Regions from separate parts of the Rhizobium acidisoli genome, predicted to be linked through region 3. Evidence: predicted binding sites of a transcription regulator. Region 3 holds the regulator's gene; each other region holds the start of a gene.
What was found. Region 3 encodes LexA, which represses DNA repair genes until DNA is damaged. Its sites were predicted from a motif close to TGTTCNNNNTGTGTTCNG; they were not measured.

Region 1: a site for LexA is predicted at 823-840, ahead of CO657_RS36430 (ImuA family protein). Genes of this name have one in related genera too.
Region 2: a site for LexA is predicted at 1,000-1,017, ahead of CO657_RS23635 (ImuA family protein). Genes of this name have one in related genera too.
Region 4: a site for LexA is predicted at 1,261-1,278, ahead of CO657_RS01200 (ATP-dependent helicase). Genes of this name have one in related genera too.

Annotation. Positions count from the first base shown of each region.
Region 1 covers NZ_CP035002.1:819,374-821,574, forward strand. Annotated here, with positions in the region: gene dinB (DNA polymerase IV) at 1-447, opposite strand, end outside; gene CO657_RS36425 (hypothetical protein) at 444-710, opposite strand; gene CO657_RS36430 (ImuA family protein) at 885-1,646, shown strand; gene CO657_RS36435 (Y-family DNA polymerase) at 1,567-2,201, shown strand, end outside.
Region 2 covers NZ_CP034999.1:262,546-264,746, forward strand. Annotated here, with positions in the region: gene ligD (non-homologous end-joining DNA ligase) at 1-800, opposite strand, end outside; gene CO657_RS23635 (ImuA family protein) at 1,071-1,823, shown strand; gene CO657_RS23640 (Y-family DNA polymerase) at 1,744-2,201, shown strand, end outside.
Region 3 covers NZ_CP034998.1:1,628,634-1,630,834, reverse strand. Annotated here, with positions in the region: gene CO657_RS08150 (VOC family protein) at 1-560, opposite strand, end outside; gene lexA (transcriptional repressor LexA) at 757-1,476, shown strand; partial or broken gene CO657_RS08140 (ComEC/Rec2 family competence protein) at 1,457-2,201, opposite strand, start outside.
Region 4 covers NZ_CP034998.1:240,327-242,527, forward strand. Annotated here, with positions in the region: gene CO657_RS01200 (ATP-dependent helicase) at 1-1,214, opposite strand, end outside; gene CO657_RS01205 (hypothetical protein) at 1,319-1,600, opposite strand; gene CO657_RS01210 (BON domain-containing protein) at 1,775-2,035, shown strand; gene CO657_RS01215 (hypothetical protein) at 2,094-2,201, shown strand, end outside.

The sequences.
Region 1 (2,201 bases), on a different replicon from region 3:
CCCGGCCGAGGCGTTGAGGCCGGTGACCTGCTTGATCCTGGCGCGGATCTCCATCGCGATCTCGGTAGCGATCTCCATGCCCTTGAGATTGTGCGTGACATCGAGATAGGCTTCGTCGAGCGAGAGTGGTTCGATCAGCGGCGTGTATTCGGTGAAGATGTCGCGGATCTGCTGCGACACCGCCTTGTAGACTTCGAAGCGCGGCGGCACGAAAATCAGCTCCGGACATTTGCGCTTGGCGGTCACTGACGGCATCGCCGAGTGGACACCATAGGCACGGGCCTCGTAGCTCGCCGCCGCCACCACGCCGCGGGCGGCCGATCCACCGACGGCAATCGGCTTGCCGCGCAATTCCGGGTTATCGCGCTGTTCGACCGAGGCGTAAAAGGCATCCATGTCGACATGAACGATCTTGCGCGGCCGCTCGTGACCTTCATCGTTTGTCATGACTGGCTTCCATCAGGACCATCTATGTCCCCCAGAGATGGGAAGTGCGCGCCGCATTTGTCACCTTCCGGCGTTTGCATGCGCTCGCAGCCCATGGCCATCCGACGGCGAAGGACCGCGAAGCTCACACCGGCGCCGAACGCTTTCACCAACAGCTTGCGCTCGATCGCGCCATGGCGGTCACATCGCCGACAGATGAATTCGATAACCGGCTCACGATAATCCTTCAGTCTCAGATCACTCAATGGGCCGGGTCCGGCCATGCGAAAAAATTCCTAATTCAGTCATCGGGTTGAATCCGTTCATGGAATCCGTCAGGGCCGCGCCCGCGCTCAACTTGAGCGCGCCGGACGCGCATTGACTCGTTTTTACTTTGAGAACAAATAAAGAACATATCGCCTCTTCTCAAGTCGAAAACGGGTTGCCGTAAGGAGATCATGACCACAGCCGTCGCCACTTCGAATGCCGTTCTCGACGAGTTGCGCGAGAAAATAGCCAGCCTGGAAGGGACCGGCCTGCGCCATCGCAGTTTCCTGCCGTTCGGCCTTAGCGAGATCGATGCGCAGCTTCCGGGAGGCGGCCTGGCCTATGGCGCGTTGCATGAAGTCGCCGGCGGCGGAAACGGCGCGATCGACGGGGCGGCCGCGGCACTCTTCATCGGCGGCATTGCGGCGCGCACCACCGGCAAGGTGGTCTGGTGCCTAACGCGCTTCGATCTCTTCTTTCCGGCACTTGCCCAGATCGGGCTTCATCCCGACCGCGTCATCTTCGTCGAATGCGACAAGGAAGAGACGGTGCTGGCGAGCTTCGAAGAGGCGTTGCGCTATGGCGGCCTCGGCGCCGTCGTCGCCGAACTGGTGCGCCTGCCGATGACGGCATCGCGCCGTCTGCAGCTTGCGGCGGAAAAGTCCGGCACATTGGGCTTGGTGATCCGCCGATGGCGGCGCCAGACGGAAGCCTCCGATTTCGGTATGCCGACGGCAGCTGTAACCCGCTGGCGGATCTCGGTGCTGCCATCCGAGCCGCTTCCCGTACCGGGTGTCGGCCGCGCGCGCTGGCTCGCAGAACTCATGCGGGTGAGGGCAGGCGAGGGAGGAGAGTTCATTATCGGAGCATGTGATGGCCAGGGTCGTATCTGTCTTTCTTCCGACACTGCCGACCGACCGGATCAGACGCGCCGATCCTTCGCTCTCCCCTAACACGCCGCTCGTGGTGATCGCCAGGAGCGGCTCGAAGCGATGGGTGGCGGCGGCCGACCGGGCAGCCCTCAAACTCGGGCTGCGCGTCGGCATGCCGGCCGCCAAGGCGCAGGCGCTGGTCCAGGGGCTGACGATGATTGATGCCGACCCAGTAGCCGACCTCGCAACACTCGAACGGCTGACGTTATGGGCCTTGTCGCAATATTCTCCCGTGGTCACCATGGATCCTCCGGACGGCATTGTGATGGATACCGCAGGCGCCGATCATCTGCAGGGTGGCGAAGACCTGATGCTCTCTGGTCTCGTCAACCGTTTCCGCGGCCGCGGTCTTGCAGCGCGAGCGGCGGTCGCCGACAGCTGGGGCGCCGCGCATGCGCTCGCCCGCTCCACGAATCGCGAGACGATTATCATCTCACGCGGCGAGACCGCCAAGGCTGTGAACCGGCTGCCGCTGTCCTCGCTGCGCCTGCCGGTCGAAATCGTCGCAAGTCTCCGCACCCTCGGCTTCGCCACCGTCGGTGATCTTGCCGCTACGCCGCGCGCGCCGCTGACGCT
Region 2 (2,201 bases), on a different replicon from region 3:
TGGACGAGATCGGCTCCGCGATAGGCAGCAAGCACCAACGAGCCAAAGCCGGCAGGGGATGCCGATGACTTCTCATAGCCGATGATGAGGAAAGCCTCGCTCTGGACGCATTTGATTTTCACCCAATCCCCGGTCCGGCCGGAACGATAGGGCCGATCGAGGTGCTTGCCGACGATGCCTTCCAGGCCGAGGCGGCAGACATGCTCAAGGAGGACGGCTGGTTCGACGTCGAGTGTCTCCGATAGCCGAATGCCACCGTCTTTGCCGGTCAACAGGTCATCGAGGAGATGCCGGCGCGACCGGTATTCGACGCCGCGCAGATCGTGTCCGTCGAAATAAATGAGATCGAACGCGTAGAAGATGGCGCCGGAAGCTCGGTTACCCGCTTGTTTGCCGGATGCGCCGAGCGACTGCTGCAGCAGCCCGAAATCCGGCCGCCCCTCTGCGTCGAGCACAACGGCCTCGCCATCGATGATCATCGTCGCCGGCCCGAGCGCGCGGGCCGCTTCTAGGATCGCCGGAAACCGGCGCGTCCAGTCATGGCCGCCGCGGGTGAGGATCCGGATATCCTGCGGCTCGATATGAACGGCGAGGCGATAGCCATCCCACTTCACCTCCCAGCTCCACTTGTCTCCCTTCGGAGCATGGCTCTTCAATTGCGCCAGCGCGGGCTCGACACGGTCAGGCATCGGATCGAAAAGCAGCTGTGGCTGGGCCGGATTGCGCTTCTTGCGCGGCCGCGAACGAATCGGAGCCTCGGTATCACGAAGGAGCGGCTTTGATCTCGGAGGCTTCGTCATCGTGGCAGTTCAGCAGAAAAACCTTAAAGACACTGTGACGATACGGCATTTGTCCCCGTAATCCACGCTGGAGATGTGCAGGCGCTGCGAAAAAAACTCAGCCGGTCGCTACCGGCCTGATTCCCATGGATATTCTTCTGATTCCTCATGTTCAGGATAATATTCCCATCATTCCGGTTGCTTGACTCTTCAGTTCGGCGGGAACAGAAACAGAACATCCGCATTTTGCTCGACATGATGTCGGCGGCCAACACGAGGGAGCCGTGAACGATGACTGCTGCCCGCGAAAGGGTGATTTCCGATTTGCGCGAGCGCATCGCCTCGCTGGAAGGCGTGTCAGCCAGAAAGGCTGGTTGTCTTTCCTTCGGCGTGCCGGAAATTGATGCGGTCCTCCCAGGCGGTGGTCTTGCCTATGGCGCCCTGCATGAGTTTGCCGGCGGCGGGCAAGGCACGGTGGATGGTGCCGCGGCGGCGCTTTGCGCAGCTGGCATCGCGGCGCGCACCAAAGGTCCTGTGGTCTGGTGCCTGACGCGGCCGGACCTGTTTTTTCCCGCACTCGCTGAGGTCGGGCTGCATGCGGACCGGGTGATTTTCGTCGAGTCCGACAAGGAAGAGGATGTGCTCGCCAATATGGAGGAGGGGCTGTCCTTCGGCGGATTGGGTGCTGTGGTCGGTGAACTCGTCCGCCTGCCGATGGTCGGCTCGCGCCGGCTCCAGCTGGCGGCCGAGAAAACAGGGACGATGGCGCTCGCCGTCCGACGCTGGCGCAGGCAGACGGAGGCGAATGATCTTGGCCAACCCACGGCATCGACCACAAGGTGGCGGGTCAGCGTCATGCCGTCGGAGGAGCTGCCAGTGCCGGGTGTCGGAAGGCCCCAATGGTTGCTGGAATTGATGCGCGTAAAAGCCGGTGAATGTGCTGAATTTCTCGTAAGGGCGTGCGATGACAAGGGTTGTCTCGATCTATCTCCCGGATCTGCCGACGGATCGCATTCGTCGCGCCGATCCGTCCATTCCGCCTGAACAGCCAATCGCCGTGATTGCCAGGAGCGGCTCGAAGCGCTGGGTGTCGGCCGCTGACGTGGCCGCCAGACAAGCCGGCGTTCATGTCGGCATGCCGGCGGCGAAAGCGCAGGCTCTATTCCGTGGCCTGATGCTGGTCGATGCGGATCCTGCAACGGATGCCGCAGCACTCGAGCGGATCACGCTCTGGGCTCTGACGCTCTATTCCCCGATCGTCGCGGTCGATGGGATCGATGGCATTGTCATGGATACCGAGGGCGCCGATCACCTGCAAGGCGGCGAACTGCCGATGCTGACGAAGATCGCCAATCAGTTTCTGGCCAGAAAGCTCACGTCCCGTGTCGCTGTCGCCGACACCTGGGGAGCAGCTCATGCCTG
Region 3 (2,201 bases):
AGCGCAATCTCGGCAATGCCTGTTACGCCATTGGCATGCGTCTCCAGCGCGCCGCGGTCGGACGGCAGCGGATTGATGCGCTCGACGCTGAAGAGGAAGAAATCCGGCGCGCGCAGCTCAGCGGCAAAGGCCAGCTTGAAGCCGGCGATGGTCTCGGACCCATCAGGCATTTTCATCGGCCGGCTGAACTGCAGCATCTCGCCGGCGCTCGATCCGCTGCCGGCGTAGTTGCGATGATCGCGGCCGGCATCGCTGGTGGCAAACGCCACCGCCGAAAGCCCCTCCTCGCCGCAACGGAAGCGGAAGGCGCGGTTGCGGGCGGTGAAGACATTGCCGTGTCGCGCCGACGCCTCGCTCTCTTCGACGCTGGCGATACCAAGCGGCTCCAGATAGGTCTTGTCGGCAAAGAAGACGCAGGCATTCTCCGTTCCGAAGGGATGGCGGGCATCGGCGGCAACGGTGAAGCCGAGCTTGCCGAGCCGTTCGCGGGCCAGATCGATATTGACGACGGGCAGCACGACATGATCCAGCGGGTGCGGTTTGGCGGAACGCTCGTTCATCATATCCCTCCCTCAAACGACAAGAGATGTGCGACAGCCCCACCCCCAATGCAAGACATGTGTGCCAATCCGGCGAATGAAAATAAAAATCTCAACGAGTTGGCGGCAAGTTTTACGGAAATTTAGCACCTTGCGGAACACATATGGAACATATAGTGTCTGTTCTGGATTTGTTTCAATCAGGGGTCACACGCCGATGCTCACGCGCAAACAACAGGAGCTTCTCCTTTTCATTCATGAGCGCATGAAGGAATCCGGCGTTCCGCCATCTTTCGACGAGATGAAGGATGCCCTGGATCTGGCCTCGAAATCCGGCATTCATCGCCTGATTACGGCGCTCGAAGAACGCGGTTTCATTCGCCGCCTACCGAACCGCGCCAGGGCGCTCGAGGTCATCAAGCTTCCCGAAGCCTATAGCCCCAGCATCCAGCCCCGGCGCGGCTTTTCGCCAAGCGTCATCGAGGGCAGCCTTGGCAAGCCCCAGCCGGCTGCTGCCCCCGCGCCTGCAAAACCCGTCGCCGACAACGGCAACTCGGTCTCGGTGCCGGTCATGGGCCGAATCGCTGCCGGCGTTCCGATCTCGGCGATCCAGAACAACACCCATGACATCGTTGTTCCCGCCGACATGCTTGGCTCCGGTGAACATTATGCGCTGGAGGTCAAAGGCGATTCGATGATCGACGCCGGCATCTTCGATGGCGACACGGTGATCATCCGCAACGGCAGCACCGCAAGCCCCGGCGACATCGTCGTTGCGCTCGTCGATGACGAGGAAGCGACACTGAAGCGCTTCCGCCGCAAGGGCGCCTCGATCGCACTTGAAGCGGCCAACCCGGCTTACGAGACCCGGATCTTCGGGCCGGACCGCGTCAAGGTGCAGGGCAAACTCGTCGGCCTCATTCGCCGCTATCACTGACACCGGACAGACCAGATTCGACAAAACTGTTGCTGCGCCAGTCATAGGCGCGCTGGCGCATCCACGGCCGCGACAGCGTTTCGAATGCGGTTGCGACCTCCAGGCCGGCATCCGCGAAACGCAACTCGACGGAACCGGTCCTGCGCAGCGTCTCACCGGTGAAGAGCGTCGCGCCTGAGCGGCAGCTGTTGAAACGCAGACGGACCGGCGTCACGACGATATCGGCCGAATCGCAGGCCGGACCGAGATAAGCGGCATTGTCGATGATGGTTACCACACGGCCATTGCCAAGCCTCGATGTGCACCAGGCCTTCTTGACGCAGGAAAAGCGGTTTGTTTCTCCGCCCGCGGCAGCCGCCCGCATTGCTGTCCTTGCTTCATTCTGCTGCTCGCGGGAAAGCCTGACGCGGCGGTCTTCTCCCTCCGGTGGGATAGCGGGGCCATCCAGCATTCTCGGCGGGTGATGCGTCGGCAGGACCAACGCTCTTTGCCACTGGTCGAAGATGAAATCCGGCGGGTTTTCACGATTGGAAGCCATTGCCGCCGTATCGACGAGCGCGACCAGACCGCCGTCCTCCGAAATCACCAGATCCGGCGGCCGCGGAACCGGCAGAATCAGCACCAGGAGCGTCGAGACTGCGAGGATCATTGTGCCGGCATGGCGCAGCCGGGTGCGGAGCAGCGTCAGCAGCAGGAAGCCTGCGACGGCGACGGCGAAATACCAG
Region 4 (2,201 bases), 1.4 Mb from region 3:
GCGCTGTCGAGAAATTTCAGCCCGCCGAACTTGACGAAAGGAATGTTGCGCCGGGTCAGCTCGACCTCCAGCGGTCCACTGTGATGCGAGGCGCGGAACAGCACCGCCTGCTGCTTGAGCGTCAGGCCTTCCTCGCGATTGTCGAGCACCATGTCGGCGACATAACGCGCCTGGTCGGCCTCGTCGCGCACGGTGACCAGGCGCGGCCGCTCGGCAGATTGCCGCTCGGTCCACAGGTTCTTGGTGAAGCGCTCCGAGGCGAGATCGATGACGGCATTGGCCGCCGCCAGGATCGGCTGCGTCGAGCGGTAGTTGCGGTCGAGCGTGACGATATTGGCGGCCGGGCTGAAGGCGGCGGGAAAATCGAGAATATTGCGCACCGTCGCCGCACGGAAGGAATAGATCGACTGCGCATCGTCGCCGACGACCGTCAGCCCCTGGCCGCCGGGCTTCAGCGCCATCAGGATCGAGGCCTGCAGCCGGTTGGTGTCCTGATATTCGTCGACCAGCACATGGTCGAAGCGGCTGCCGATATCCTCGGCAATCACGCTTTCGCCGACCATCTGCGCCCAGTAGAGCAGCAGGTCGTCGTAATCGAGCACGTTCTGGCTCTGCTTCGCCTCGACATAACAGGCGAACAGCTCGCGCAGCTGTTTTTCCCAGGTCGCACACCAGGGAAAAGCGTCGCGCAGCACCTGGTCGAGCGCCGTCTCGGAATTCACCGCTCGGGAATAGATCGCAAGGCAGGTGCCCTTGGCCGGGAACCGGCTTTCCGTTTTGGAGAAGCCGAGATCGTGCCGGATGAGGTTGATCAGGTCGGCGCTGTCTTCGCGGTCGTGAATGGTGAAATCGGCATCGAGGCCGATCTGCTGCGCATAATCGCGCAACAGCCGCGCGCCGATGCCGTGGAAGGTGCCGGACCAGTTCAGCGCATCGGCCATCACACCGGCATTCGCACCCAGCACATCGCGGCAGATGCGCTCGACGCGCCGCGCCATCTCGGCGGCGGCCCGGCGCGAGAAGGTCATCAGCAGGATGCGGCGCGGATCGGCGCCCTTGACGATCAGATGGGCAACCCGATGCGCCAGCGTATTGGTCTTGCCCGAACCGGCGCCGGCAATGACCAGCAGCGGCCCGGCAATATGGCTGCCGTCGGTGAGCGTGCCATGCTCGACGGCCATGCGCTGCTGGGGATTGAGCTTTTCGAGATACATCCAGCCGTCCGGTCGGGCTCCCGCAGAATCACTGGGGAAGATTAGATGTTCCTTGAATGTTCGCGATTTCAGCCGCTGTCAAGCATTGAGGTGCCCGGGGGGCTTCAATCGGGGAAATCCGGTCCCACCACACGCCGCACCAGCTTCAGACTGCGATCCGGCTGAAGAATATAAGTCTCTTCCACGCGCTGACCGGTCCCGTCGTAGAACTGGTGGTGGACCGCGCTGCCGACCGGCGACTTGGTCAGCTTCGTCCGCGGCTGGCCGCCATAGGTGATGCTGCCGGGAATAGGGTCCAGCGCCGGGCTATCGGCGGAGGAGCAGCCGGCAAGCAAGGCCACGGCAAACAATGCCCCGGGGAATAAGGCGGGCAGCAGCACTTTCATCGTCGTCATCCCTCTGTCGGCTCCAAGCCAGATATGGAAACCGCAGCGGCTTCCGCCAAGGGCAGGCCACACCGGGGCTTGCAGAAATCACGCTCGAATATCGCGCCGAGCCGGTCGCAACGAAAGCCCTGCTGCGGCGTTAACCGAGATCAACCAACCTTAGGAGACGCTGACGTGATCGGGTTTCCCGGCTTCACCGACCATGACGAATCCGGCCGGCAGGGACACGGCGAGGCGGCGACGCGCGCTTCGGTCGAGAGCGCCCTTCATGCCGCCGTCGATCTCGACGCTGAGGAAATCACCGTCGACATGCTGGGCTCCTATGTCATCCTCGACGGTTTCGTGCACCGGCGCGGCGATGTCGAGCGGGCGATCGCAATCGCCGAAAGCATCGTCGGTCAAGGTTATGTGCACTGTCGCCTGTTGCGGCGCTGAGGGAACCAAGTGCCCTTCCGCGGGTTGAAATGCCGGATCGAAACGCTGGAGACCCCTCATGCAGTCGCTTCCTCGCCTCTGGGCACTCACCCTGATATCGGCCGGCGTCTTTGCCGGTTCCGCCTATGCCTCGCTGGAAACCGGCACGAATTATTCCGCACTGCCG